DNA from 3 places in the Streptomyces sp. NPDC020731 genome. Region 1 is predicted to be linked to each of the others. Evidence: riboswitches for the same ligand, from Rfam matches in the RefSeq annotation. Region 1 holds a riboswitch; each other region holds the start of a gene.
The links. Region 1 has a riboswitch for cobalamin ahead of ACH4VX_RS07320 (cobalamin biosynthesis protein). Riboswitches for the same ligand answer to the same signal wherever they lie in the genome.
Positions count from the first base shown of each region.

Region 1 (3,803 bases):
CCCGCAGATCCCGAGCACGGGCCGACCCTCGGCCGCCCGCCGCCTCAGCGCGTCCGCGAGCCCGCGCTCCCGCAGCCACTCCAGCGCCCGTACGGTCCCGCGGGTGCCGGGCACGACCACGAGGTCGGCGTCGGCCAGTTCCTCGGGACGGTCCACGAACCGCACCACGACGCCCGGTTCGGCGGCGAGCGCGTCCATGTCGGTGAAGTTGGACATCAGCGGCACCGCGCACACGGCGACCCGCAGCACGTCCTCGCCGACCGGCGCGGCCACCGTGGACTCCCGTACGGCGCCCCGCAAGGACACCCGGAGTCCGTCCTCCTCGTCGATGCCGAGCCCGTGCCGGAACGGCAGCACGCCGTACGTCCGCCGCCCGGTCAGGCCGTGCAGCATGTCCAGGCCCGGTTCCAGCAGCGACACGTCGCCCCGGAACTTGTTCACCAGGAACCCGGCGACGAGCTCCTGGTCCTCGGGGGAGAGCAGCGCGACGGTGCCGAAGAAGGACGCGAAGACACCGCCCCGGTCGATGTCGCCGACCACCAGGACCGGCAGCCCGGCGCCCCGGGCGATCCCCATGTTCACGATGTCGGTGCGCCGCAGATTGATCTCGGCCGGGCTGCCGGCCCCCTCACAGATCACCGCGTCATACGTGCCCCGCAACTGCTCCAGACAGTCCAGCACCGTGCCCAGCAGCCGCTGCTGCCGCCCGCCGTGGTACCCGCGCGCGCTCAGCTCGCCGACCGGCTTGCCCAGCAGCACCACCTGGCTGGACCGCTCGCCGCCCGGCTTGAGCAGCACCGGGTTCATCAGCGCCGTCGGCTCGACGCGGCAGGCCTGGGCCTGCATGGCCTGCGCCCGCCCGATCTCCGCACCCTCCCGCGTCACGAACGAGTTCAGCGACATGTTCTGCGCCTTGAACGGCGCGACCTTGACGCCCTGCCGCACCAGCCACCGGCAGATCCCGGCGGTCACCACGCTCTTGCCGGCGTCCGAGGTGGTCCCGGCGACCAGCAGCCCTCCACCGCTCACGATGCACGTCCCTTCATGACGCTCCGCGCGGCGGCACCGACCCCGAGCGCGAGCCAGCCGACCCGCCGTGAGAGCCGTACCGCCCGGTCGATGTCGGCCACGGCGACGGCGCGCCCGCCGCCGTTGAGGACGGGCCGGTGCTCGACCCGCCCGCCGTAGGAGAGGGTCCCGCCGAGCCGTACGCCGAGCGCGCCCGCGAAGGACGCCTCGACCGGCCCGGCGTTGGGGCTCGGATGCCCGGCCGCGTCCGCGCGCCACGCCCGCGCGGCCCCGCGCGGGTCCGGTCCCGCGAGCGCGGCGAGTACGGCGGTCAGCCGCGCCCCGGGCCACCCGGCGACGTCGTCGAGGCGGGCGGAGGCCCAGCCGTAGCGGCGGTGGCGGGGGGACTTGTGGCCGACCATCGCGTCCAGCGTGTTGACGGCCCGGAACCCGAGGAGGCCCGGCACCCCGGCGACGGCGCCCCACACCAGGGCGCCCACCACGGCGTCGGAGGTGTTCTCGGCGACGGACTCGACCACCGCGCGGGCGATCCCGTCGGCGTCCAGCGCCTGCGGGTCCCGGCCGCACAGGTGCGGCAGCCGTGCCCGGGCCGCCTCGACGTCCCCGGCCTCCAGCGCCCGTCCGACGGCGCGGGCCTCACGGGCCAGCGAGGTCCCGCCGACGACGGCCCAGGTGGCGACACCGGTCAGGGCGGCGGAGGCGGCGGGGGAGGAGCGTACACAGCGGGAGGCGAGGCTTCCCAGGGCGACGGCCGAGCCGACGCACACGGCGGTGTGCACCGCGCCCCGGCCCCGGTCGTCCCGCCACAGCACCCGTTCCACGGCAGCCGCGGCCCGCCCGAAAGCGGCGACCGGATGCCCCCGGCGGGGATCGCCGAGCAGCAGGTCGCCGAGGAGGCCGGCGGCGGCGCCGTACGCGAACACGCGATCGGCACCCATGGGTTCAGCCGGTGACGGATCCGGAGGGAGCGGCCCCGGAACGGGGTGGGGTGTCGCTGGTCGACCTCGGCAGGCAGCCGCGCATGGCGTTATGTCCTCACTCAGGGTGTCCACGCCCTGGTTCGACGAGACCGGCGGTGAGAGTTCCTGGCTCCCGGGGTGTTCACCCCGGTGACAGTGGCGGGACCGCGCCGGAATCGCACCGGCTTCCTCTCCTGCCGCCGTAGTGGCTGAGGCAGTCCACCACGGCCCCGGAAGGGCCGTCAACTTGCCGTTGACCTGCGAGGCTGAAGTGTGCTGAGGCCCACAGGGGGACTCCGGTGGGTGAACCGCGAGCGGGGGCGCGCACAGGCGAGCGGGCGGTGCGGGTGCCGAGGCTCCCGCACCGCCCGTCCGTATGGGCGTGGCCCGTGATCAGGCCATGATCAGATAGATGCCGTACCCCACCGCCGCCACGCACGCCGCGAAGCAGGCGTAGGCGCCGGTGACCGCCAGGGCCGCGGACTGGCCCTGCGCGGCGGCCCGCTCGCGGTGGGACAGGCCGTTGATGCCGAGGGTGAACAGGCCCACCAGGGCCACGGTGACCACGAGGCTGACGCCGAAGACGGAACCGAGGGCCGCCCAGTCGATCTTCATGGTGCTCTTCTTCCTTCGTACCGGGGCTACCGGGTCGCGGTCAGACGGTGGTCGGGGCCGCCGGGTCGGCGAGGGCCGGCGCCGGGATGGTGGCCGAGAGCTCCTCGGTCACGGTGCCCGTGGGAGGCGGGGTGACCGCGGCCATGGCCGCGGTGACCACACCGGCCGGCTCCTCGTCGGCGGCATCGGTGCCGTTGACGTTGGTGTGGTCGACGACCTCGCGCCGGGACAGCTTCCAGATCGCGGCACTGGAGGCGATCAGGAAGACGGCCACGAGGGCGGTGCCCCAGTCGCCGAAGCCGCAGACCCACTCGGCGAGCGCCGCGACCAGGGCCGCCGCCGGCAGCGTCAGACCCCAGGCGATGAACATCCGGGTGGCCGTCGACCAGCGGACGACACCGCCCTTGCGGCCCAGGCCCGCGCCCATCACGGAACCGGAAACGGAATGCGTGGTGGAGAGGGAGAAGCCGAGGTGCGAGGAGGCCAGGATGACCGTCGCGGCGCTGGTCTGGGCGGCGAAACCCTGCTGCGGCTGGAGATCGGTCAGGCCCTTGCCCATGGTGCGGATGATGCGCCAGCCGCCGAGGTAGGTGCCGAGCGCGATGGCGAGGCCCGCGGAGAGGATGACCCACAGCGGCGGGTCGGAGTCGGGGGTGACGGCACCGCCGGCGACCAGGGCGAGGGTGATGATGCCCATCGTCTTCTGGGCGTCGTTGGTGCCGTGGGCCAGGGAGACCAGGCCGGCGGAGGCGATCTGTCCGGCGCGGTAGCCCTTCTCGGAGGCCTTGCCGTCGGCCTTCCTGCCCAGGCGGTAGGTCAGCCGGGTGGCGAACATCGCGGCGACGCCGGCCACCAGCGGGGCGGCGATCGCGGGGAGCAGGACCTTGGTGACGAGGACGTCGCCGTGGACCGCGCCGAGACCGGCGGAGGCGACGGCGGCGCCGATCAGGCCGCCCATGAGGGCGTGCGAGGAACTGGACGGCAGACCGACCAGCCAGGTCAGGAGGTTCCAGAGGATCGCGCCGACCAACGCGGCGAAGATGACCTCGGGACGGATGCCGGCCTCGTCGACGAGGCCCTTGGAGATCGTGTTGGCGACCTCCACCGAGAGAAAGGCGCCCACAAGGTTCAGCACGGCGGACATGGCCACCGCGACCTTGGGTTTGAGTGCACCGGTCGAAATGGTCGTTGCCATCGCGT
Region 1 is NZ_JBIRTN010000004.1:61,368-65,170, reverse strand. It holds gene ACH4VX_RS07325 (cobyric acid synthase) at 1-1,029, opposite strand, end outside; gene ACH4VX_RS07320 (cobalamin biosynthesis protein) at 1,026-1,967, opposite strand; cobalamin riboswitch at 2,089-2,227, opposite strand; gene ACH4VX_RS07315 (hypothetical protein) at 2,382-2,603, opposite strand; gene ACH4VX_RS07310 (anion permease) at 2,644-3,803, opposite strand, start outside.

Region 2 (3,803 bases), on a different contig from region 1:
GAGAGTGTGAGGAAGCCCCGGTCGGCCAGATGGCCGGCACCGACTCCTTCCAGCGCGGCGGCACACGTACGCCGGTCCTCGTCGGTCTCCCGGGCCACCGCCCCCTGGTGCGGCAGTCTGCCCATAGCCACGACCTCGGCCACCGTGAAGTCGAACTCCGCGACCGCTTCCTGCGGAAGAGCGGCGAGCCGACGCGCGCTGTCGCGCGTGTTCATGGCCAGCAGGTCGTCGCCGCCGAGACGTACCGCACCGGCCGTGGGACGCAGGGCCCGGTAGACGCACCGCAACAGGGTGGACTTACCACTGCCGTTGGGCCCGACGAGCCCCACGACCTGTCCGCTGCCCGCCCGCAGCGAGGCGTCCCGCACCACCCGCACCCCGGAGATCTCCACGGTCACCGTGTCGATGTCGACCTGCATCACACGCCTCCGAAGGTGTAGGTACGGCGGCGCATGAGCAGGACGAAGCACGGCACACCGATCGCCGCCGTCAGTACGCCCAGCGGCAGTTCGGCCGGGGCGAGCACCACGCGCGACAGGATGTCGACCCAGATCAGCAGCACGGCACCGGCCGGCGGGGCCACCGCCAGCAGCCGGCGGTGGTCCGCCCCGACCAGCATCCGGGCGGCGTGCGGCACCATCAGGCCCACGAAGCCGATCGCCCCGCTCACCGCGACCACCGCCCCGGTGACGGCGGCGGTCGTCAGGAAGAGTTCCCTGCGCAGCCGCCCGGGGTCCACACCCAGCGCGGCGGCGGTCTCGTCGCCCATCGCGAGGGCGTTCAGGCGCCGGGCCGACCAGCCGAGGTGGACGAGGCCGCCGAGCACCGCGCCCGCGGCGATCGGTACGGAGGACCAACTCGCACCACCCAGACTGCCGAGCAGCCACATCACCGCGGACCGGGCCGCTTCGCCGTGCTCGGCGGCGAACACCATGAACGTGGTCACGGCCGAGAAGCCGTAGTACATCGCGGTGCCGGTCAGCACGAGCCGGAGCGGCGTCAGCCCTCGCGGGGTCCGGGCGATCGCGTACACCAGCGTCATGGCCGCGAGCGCGGAGAGGAACGCCGCCGTGGACAGCGCCCAGACACCGAGCGCGCCGAAGGCGCCGAAGATGAGCACGGCGTTGGCTCCGACGGCCGCGCCGGAGGAGATACCGAGGACGAACGGGTCCGCGAGCGCGTTGCGGACCATGGCCTGGACGGCGACGCCCACGGCCGCCAGACCGGCGCCGACGACCGCGGCCAGCACGGCGCGCGGGAAGCGCAGTTCCCACACGATGGTGTAGGAGGAGACCTCGTCCGGGGCTATGGACCCGCCGGTCAGCCCCGCCCAGAGGTAGTACAGCGCCTCGCTCCACGAGAGTCCCGATGCCCCGATGCCCGCCCCGCAGGCCAGGGAGACGGGGAGCGCGACGCACAGGCCGGTCACGAGCAGGGGCAACGGGACGCGCCGGGGCGGTGGGGGCCCGCTGCTCGTGGTGCGCTGCGGTACGGCGGGTACGGGGTCGCGGAGCGTGGCCACCGGCGGATCTCTTTCGCCTCGGGCCGTGCGCCTGCGTGATCGAAGGAGCGGGCCCGGGCGCCGGGCGCCGTGCACAGCACCTCTCGCAGTCCACGGCGATCGACAGGAGCTTCACCACCGCGGGTGATCGGGCTCACGGAACCCTGTACGGGATTCCGCCTACCGTTGCGGGTCAGCGCCGGACTTCGACCGGACTTCCCCCACGAGGCACTTGCAGCTTAGCGCCAGTCCCGCGCCTCCACTCCACGGGGAAGGCGCGGGGGACGCGCCGGCACCGCGGCCCGGCCCTCGTCGCGGGATCGTCGCAGCCCTGCTTGCCGAGTCGCACGGCGCGACCGCTCTCCCGGCACGCTCTGGACGGCACCGCCCTCGGGCCGGTGGGAGAGGTGGTCGAGAAGCTCCTCGAGGCGGGTCACCGTCTGCTCGGCCGTGGCTCGCGGTACCACGACCCCGCAGGGCGAGCACGCCGGTCACCAGCGGCGTGACCACGTCCCTCGCCTCGGGCGAAGTGCCCTGTGTGTCATGTGTCGACGGCCCACGGCGGCGGGCGTTCGCGCAGGCGGGGCACGCCCGGACGGCCGTGGTCCAGGTGCTCGTGACGTGATCGGTCCATCATCACGTGGTCGAGCCCGCCCGGCCACCCGGCTTCCGGTCACGTAGTGCCCGCTCACCGTCCGCACGGCTCCGGATTGGGCGGAGGAACAGATCTGCGCCCGGGGCGGGCAGGTGTGCGCATGTGTCTGATTGACTCCGCGCCCACCCCCACACCCGTACTCGCACCCCTCCCGGGTGCCGGACCGACGTGAGCGGAGCCGCCCCCATGTCCTTCGGACCGCAGCCCTGGCACGGGCCGCCGCACCATGACGAGCCCGCGGCCGGCGCACGGCCGCCGGTGGAGCACGAGCGAGGTGACGCCCAGGAGGCGGCGCGACTGGCCGTCGGGCTGCGGCTCGGCCTCCGGATCGCCGTCGTCTGGCTGCTCTACGTGCTGCCCGCCGCCCTCGTACCGGCCGCGTACGGCACACGGATCGCCGGGCCGGTGAGCCTCGGCGTGATCCTGGCCGTGGTCCCCTTCGCCGTCGGTGTGCACGCGCTGGTGGTGTACGGGCGGCGGGTCGACCGGCTCGAACAGCGGCCGGGCGCCCGGAGGTGGTCGTGACCACGCTGCTCGATCCCTCGTCCCGGTCCCTCGTCTTCGCCGTGTTCTCGGTGTTCGTCGTGGTCTGCCTGATGCTGTGCGTCGTCACCGGCGCCGACGAGGACGACCGGGCTCTCGTACGGTCCGACAGCCGCCGGCTGCGCTCCTGGCAGCAGGGCATCGCGATGGGCGGCGACACCACCACGGTCGCGACGGTCACCGTACTGGTGGGCATGGTCGCCACGTCCGGCTTCGACGGTCTCGGCGTCATGCTGGGCAGTCTGATCGGGGTCCTGCTGCTCCTCGTGCTGATCGTCGAGCCGCTGCGCGGGCACGCCTCGCTGACGGCCGCGGACATGCTGGACGCGCGCGGCAGCGGCGGACCCGCCGTACGCGTCTCGTGGGGCGTGGTGACCCTGCTCGTCTGCTTCCCGCTGCTGGTCGTGCAGTTGGTGGTGGTCGGCAACGTCGCCGCGGCGCTTCTCGGTCAGCCCGGGATGCGCGGCGGCTGCATCGTCGTCATCGGCTGCGTGATGACGGCGCTGGCCGTCAGCGGCGGGATCCGCGGCACGGGCGTGGTGATGATCGCGAAGTCGGCGATCGCCCTGCCGGTCCTGTTGGTCGCCGCCGTGCTGGTGCTCGACCGCTTCGGCTGGGACCCCGGGCGGCTGCTCGACGCCGCCGCGGGCGGCTCGATGAGGGGCGAGGCCTATCTGCGTCCGGGCGGCTACACCGGTGAGGGGTGGGTGGGTGCCGTGAACCGGATCGGGCAGACCCTCGGCATGTCGATGGCCACACTGGCGATGCCCGCCGTGCTGATGCGTGCCATCTCGACGAAGAGCCCGCGCGGCGCCCGGACCGTCGGCCGCTGGATGCTCGGCGAACTCACCCTGCTGTACGGCGCGCTCGCCGTCGTCGGCGTCGGCGCGGCGGCCCTCGTCGGCGAGGTGCTGCGCGAGGCCGGTCCGGGGGCGCAGGTGTTCACGCCGCTGATGCTCGGGCGTGCGCTCGACAGCGGCGGCATCCTCGTGGCCGCCCTGGCCTGTGTCCTCTTCCTCACCGCGCTCGCCGCCGTGGTGGACGTGACCCTCGCCGCCGGCATCGCCCTGGGACGGGACGTGCTGGGTGCGTCCGGCAGGCGCC
Region 2 is NZ_JBIRTN010000011.1:108,963-112,765, forward strand. It holds gene ACH4VX_RS18815 (ABC transporter ATP-binding protein) at 1-419, opposite strand, end outside; gene ACH4VX_RS18820 (FecCD family ABC transporter permease) at 419-1,522, opposite strand; cobalamin riboswitch at 1,623-1,764, opposite strand; gene ACH4VX_RS18825 (hypothetical protein) at 2,343-2,681, shown strand; gene ACH4VX_RS18830 (transporter) at 2,678-3,803, shown strand, end outside.
Region 2: linked by a shared signal. The riboswitch ahead of ACH4VX_RS18820 (FecCD family ABC transporter permease) and the one ahead of ACH4VX_RS07320 (cobalamin biosynthesis protein) in region 1 are both predicted to bind cobalamin.

Region 3 (3,803 bases), on a different contig from region 1:
CGCCGAGCGCGGCGGTGCCGGCGTACGCCTTGACGGGGTCGAAGGGGGAGGCGGCGGCGACGGCGAACACGCCGAAGGTGACGACCAGCAGCACGGGCACGGCGAACAGGGCCCGCCGTGCCGTGAGCCGGGTCATCTCTCCCCAGGGGAGGGTGGTCATGCGTCGGGCTGCCATTCCTCGACGTTCCACCAGGGACCGCTGGCGAAGCCGTGCTCGTGGGGTTCGACCTGGGTGGTGAGGTCCTTCCAGCGGTCGGCGAGGACGTACATGTGGTCGATGTGGGTGAGGAAGGTGTAGCCGGGGTTCTTCACCAGTTCGCGCTGGAGGGTGTCGTAGGCGGCCTTGCGGTCCTCGGGGTCCTGACTGCGGCGGCCGGTGTCGAGGGCCTCGTCGACGGCCGGGTTGTCGTACAGGGCCATGTTGTTGAAGCCGTCGCCGGCGAGGGAGGAGTGCAGGAGCGTGTAGAGGCCGAAGTCGGGGTCGCCGGTGCTGCCGAAGCCTGCGAGGACGGCGTCGTGCTTCATCCGGGGCTCGATGACCTCCCAGGTGGCGCTCTCGACCCTGACGTCGATGCCGGCCTTCTTGGCGTCGGAGGCGTAGGCGAGGGCGTGGTCCTGGCGGACCTTGTCGCCGGAGGGGTAGTAGAGGGTGAAGCGGGCGGCGCGGCCGTCCTTGGCGCGGGTGCCGTCCTCGCCGGTCCTCCAGCCGGCCTCGTCGAGGATGTCCTTGGCCTCGTCGAGGTCCTGGGGGCGGTCGATGCCCTTGGCGTACCAGGGGTCGTCGAGGGGCAGCGGACCGTAGGCGGGGCGGCCGGCGCCGTCGAGGATCTTGTCGACCATGGCCTCGCGGTCCACGGCGAGGTCCAGGGCGAGGCGGATCGCGGTGTCGCCGGTGACCGGGTCGCCGGTGGGGAGGGTGACGGCACGGAAGTCGTACGACGTCGCCCGGTACGTCCTCCTGCCGTCGTCGTTCTTGAACGTGGCGGCGAGGTTGGGCGGGAGGGTCGCGCCGTCGAGGTCGCCGGAGCGCAGCCGGGTGGCGCGGACGTCGTCGTCGGCGATGATCGCCATGGTGAGCTTTTTCACCTTCGGGGTGCCGCCCCAGTAGTCCGGATTGGCCTCGAAGGTGAGCTTTTCACCCTTGCTCCAGCCGGTGAGGACGTACGGTCCGGTGCCGACCGGCTTCGTGTTGAAGGAACCGGTGTTGGGGTCCTGTCCGCCCGCGATGTGCTCGGGGACGATGGGCAGCACCGTGCGGGCGGCGAAGGCCGCGTAGGGGTAGTCGAGGGTGAAGACGACCTTGTCGTCGCCGTCGGCCCTGACCTCCTTGACGGCGTCCAGTTCGCTCTTGGCGGTGTTGTTGGTCCTGTCGTCCAGCACGGTTTCGTACGTGAAGACCACGTCGTCGGCGGTCAGCGGCTCGCCGTCGCTGAACTTCACGCCGTCGCGCAGGGTGTACGTGTAGGTGCGGCCGTCGTCAGTGACCTCGGGAAGGGCCTTCGCCAGCGCGGGCTTCAGTTCGAGGCCGGCGTCCCGGGCGAGGAGCCCGTCGAAGATCTTGGAGTTGCCGTCCTTGCCGTAGCCGAGCAGGGGGCTGAGGGTGTCCGGTTCGGAGGGGACCCCGATCACGACGGAGTCGGCGGACGCCCCGCCGTCCGCGGCACCGTCGCCCGGCGCCGAGCAGGCGGCGACCGCACCGGCCATCGCGACCGCGGCGGCGGCCCCTCGTATTCGTCGGGTCGTCATCGAGCCTCACTCCATGGTGCCATGTTGCCTGAAAATGGTTGTTGCATATTAATTGCAGGAAGACACTGCCCAGGACGGCGGTCCCCCACTCCCCCGCCCCCTGGGCAGGGCCGCTCGTGTCAAGTGCGCAGGTGTGCGCCGGGGTACGAGCCGCCGGGCGCCGTCCGCGCGCCCCCGGCGGCCGCTTGTCAGCGGGCCGGAACGGGCACTACTGTCGCCACGCCTTGGTGACGGGAAATCGGTGCGATACCGGTGCGGCCCTCGCCACTGTGATCGGGAAGTCCGGCTCCAGTCCTCGCGGACGGCCACTGGGTCCTTCGGGGCCCGGGAAGGCGGAGCACGGGCGGTGGTACCCGTCAGCCAGGAGACCGGCCAAGGCGCGTCAACCATCCACGAGGTGCTGGAGAGGGTCTGCTGAGCCATGCACATTGCCGAGGGTTTTCTTCCTCCGGCGCACGCGGTCGCCTGGGGCGTCGCGTCGGCGCCGTTCGTCGTCCACGGAGCCCGGTCGCTCATCCGTGAAGTCAGGGAACATCCCGAGAGCACACTGCTGATGGGCGCGTCGGGAGCGTTCACGTTCGTCCTGTCCGCGCTGAAACTGCCGTCGGTCACGGGGAGTTGCTCCCACCCCACCGGCACGGGGCTCGGCGCGATCCTGTTCCGGCCGCCGGTCATGGCGGTGCTGGGCACCATCACCCTGCTGTTCCAGGCGCTGCTGCTGGCCCACGGCGGGCTGACCACACTGGGCGCCAACGTCTTCTCGATGGCCGTCGTCGGGCCGTGGGCCGGGTACGGGATCTACAAGCTGCTGCGCCGCTACGACGTGCCGCTGATGGTGGCGGTGTTCTTCGGCGCGTTCGTCGCCGACCTGTCGACGTACTGCGTGACGAGCGTGCAGCTGGCGCTCGCCTTCCCCGACCCGGGCAGCGGGTTCCTGGGCGCGCTGGGCAAGTTCGGCTCCATCTTCGCCGTGACGCAGATCCCGCTCGCGGTGAGCGAGGGACTGCTGACGGTGCTGGTGATGCGCATGCTGGTGCAGTCGAGCAAGGGCGAGCTGACGCGGCTCGGGGTGCTGGTGACGTCGGCGGCCGGGCGCAAGCCGGCGGACTCGACGGAGGCGGTGGCCCGATGAGCCGTAACGCGAAGATCAACACGCTGTTGCTGGTGCTCGTGGCCGCGCTCGCCGTGATCCCGCTGGTGTTCGGGCTCGGCGACCACAAGGAGGAGCCGTTCGCGGGCGCGGACGCCGAGGCGGAGACCGCGATCACCGAGATCGACCCGGACTACGAGCCGTGGTTCTCGCCGCTGTACGAACCGCCGTCCGGCGAGATCGAGTCGGCTCTGTTCGCCCTCCAGGCGGCACTCGGCGCGGGCGTCCTCGCGTACTACTTCGGGGTGCGGCGCGGGCGACGGCAGGGGGAGGCGCGGGCGCTGGAACGGCTGCGGGCCGAGGTGGACGCGGAGACCGAAGCCGTTTCCGAACGACGACGGGTCTGACGGCACGTGCTGCCGATCGACGCGGCGGCGCACAGCAGCCGCTGGCGCCGCCGTCACCCCGTGGACAAGGCCGTGCTGGGGCTGGGGCTCACCGTGCTGGCGATCTCGCTGCCGCCCTGGCCGGGCGCTGCCCTGGTGCTGGTGACGGCGCTCGCGGTGCTGCTCGGTCCGGCGGGGGTGCCGGGCCGGCGGCTGTGGCGGGCCTACCGGGTGCCGCTGGGCTTCTGCGTCACCGGGGCGCTGACGCTGCTGGTGCAGGTGGGCGGGCCGGGCGGGTTCGTGTCCTGGGCCGGGGACGGGCCGCTGCGCGCCGGGGAGTTGATGCTGCGCACGTCGGCGGCCTCGCTGGGCGTGCTGCTGTTCGCCTTCACCACCCCGATGTCCGATCTGCTGCCGCGCCTGGTGCGGGCCGGCGTGCCGGCCCCGCTCGTGGACGTGGCGCTGGTGACGTACCGGATGAGCTTCCTGCTGCTGGACTCGGTGCGCCGCATCCGGGAGGCGCAGGCGGCCCGGCTCGGGCACACCACCCGCGCGGCGACCTGGCGGTCCCTCGGCGGGCT
Region 3 is NZ_JBIRTN010000011.1:151,810-155,612, forward strand. It holds gene ACH4VX_RS19030 (ABC transporter permease) at 1-136, opposite strand, end outside; gene ACH4VX_RS19035 (ABC transporter substrate-binding protein) at 157-1,746, opposite strand; cobalamin riboswitch at 1,955-2,138, shown strand; gene ACH4VX_RS19040 (energy-coupling factor ABC transporter permease) at 2,168-2,878, shown strand; gene ACH4VX_RS19045 (energy-coupling factor ABC transporter substrate-binding protein) at 2,875-3,243, shown strand; gene cbiQ (cobalt ECF transporter T component CbiQ) at 3,250-3,803, shown strand, end outside.
Region 3: linked by a shared signal. The riboswitch ahead of ACH4VX_RS19040 (energy-coupling factor ABC transporter permease) and the one ahead of ACH4VX_RS07320 (cobalamin biosynthesis protein) in region 1 are both predicted to bind cobalamin.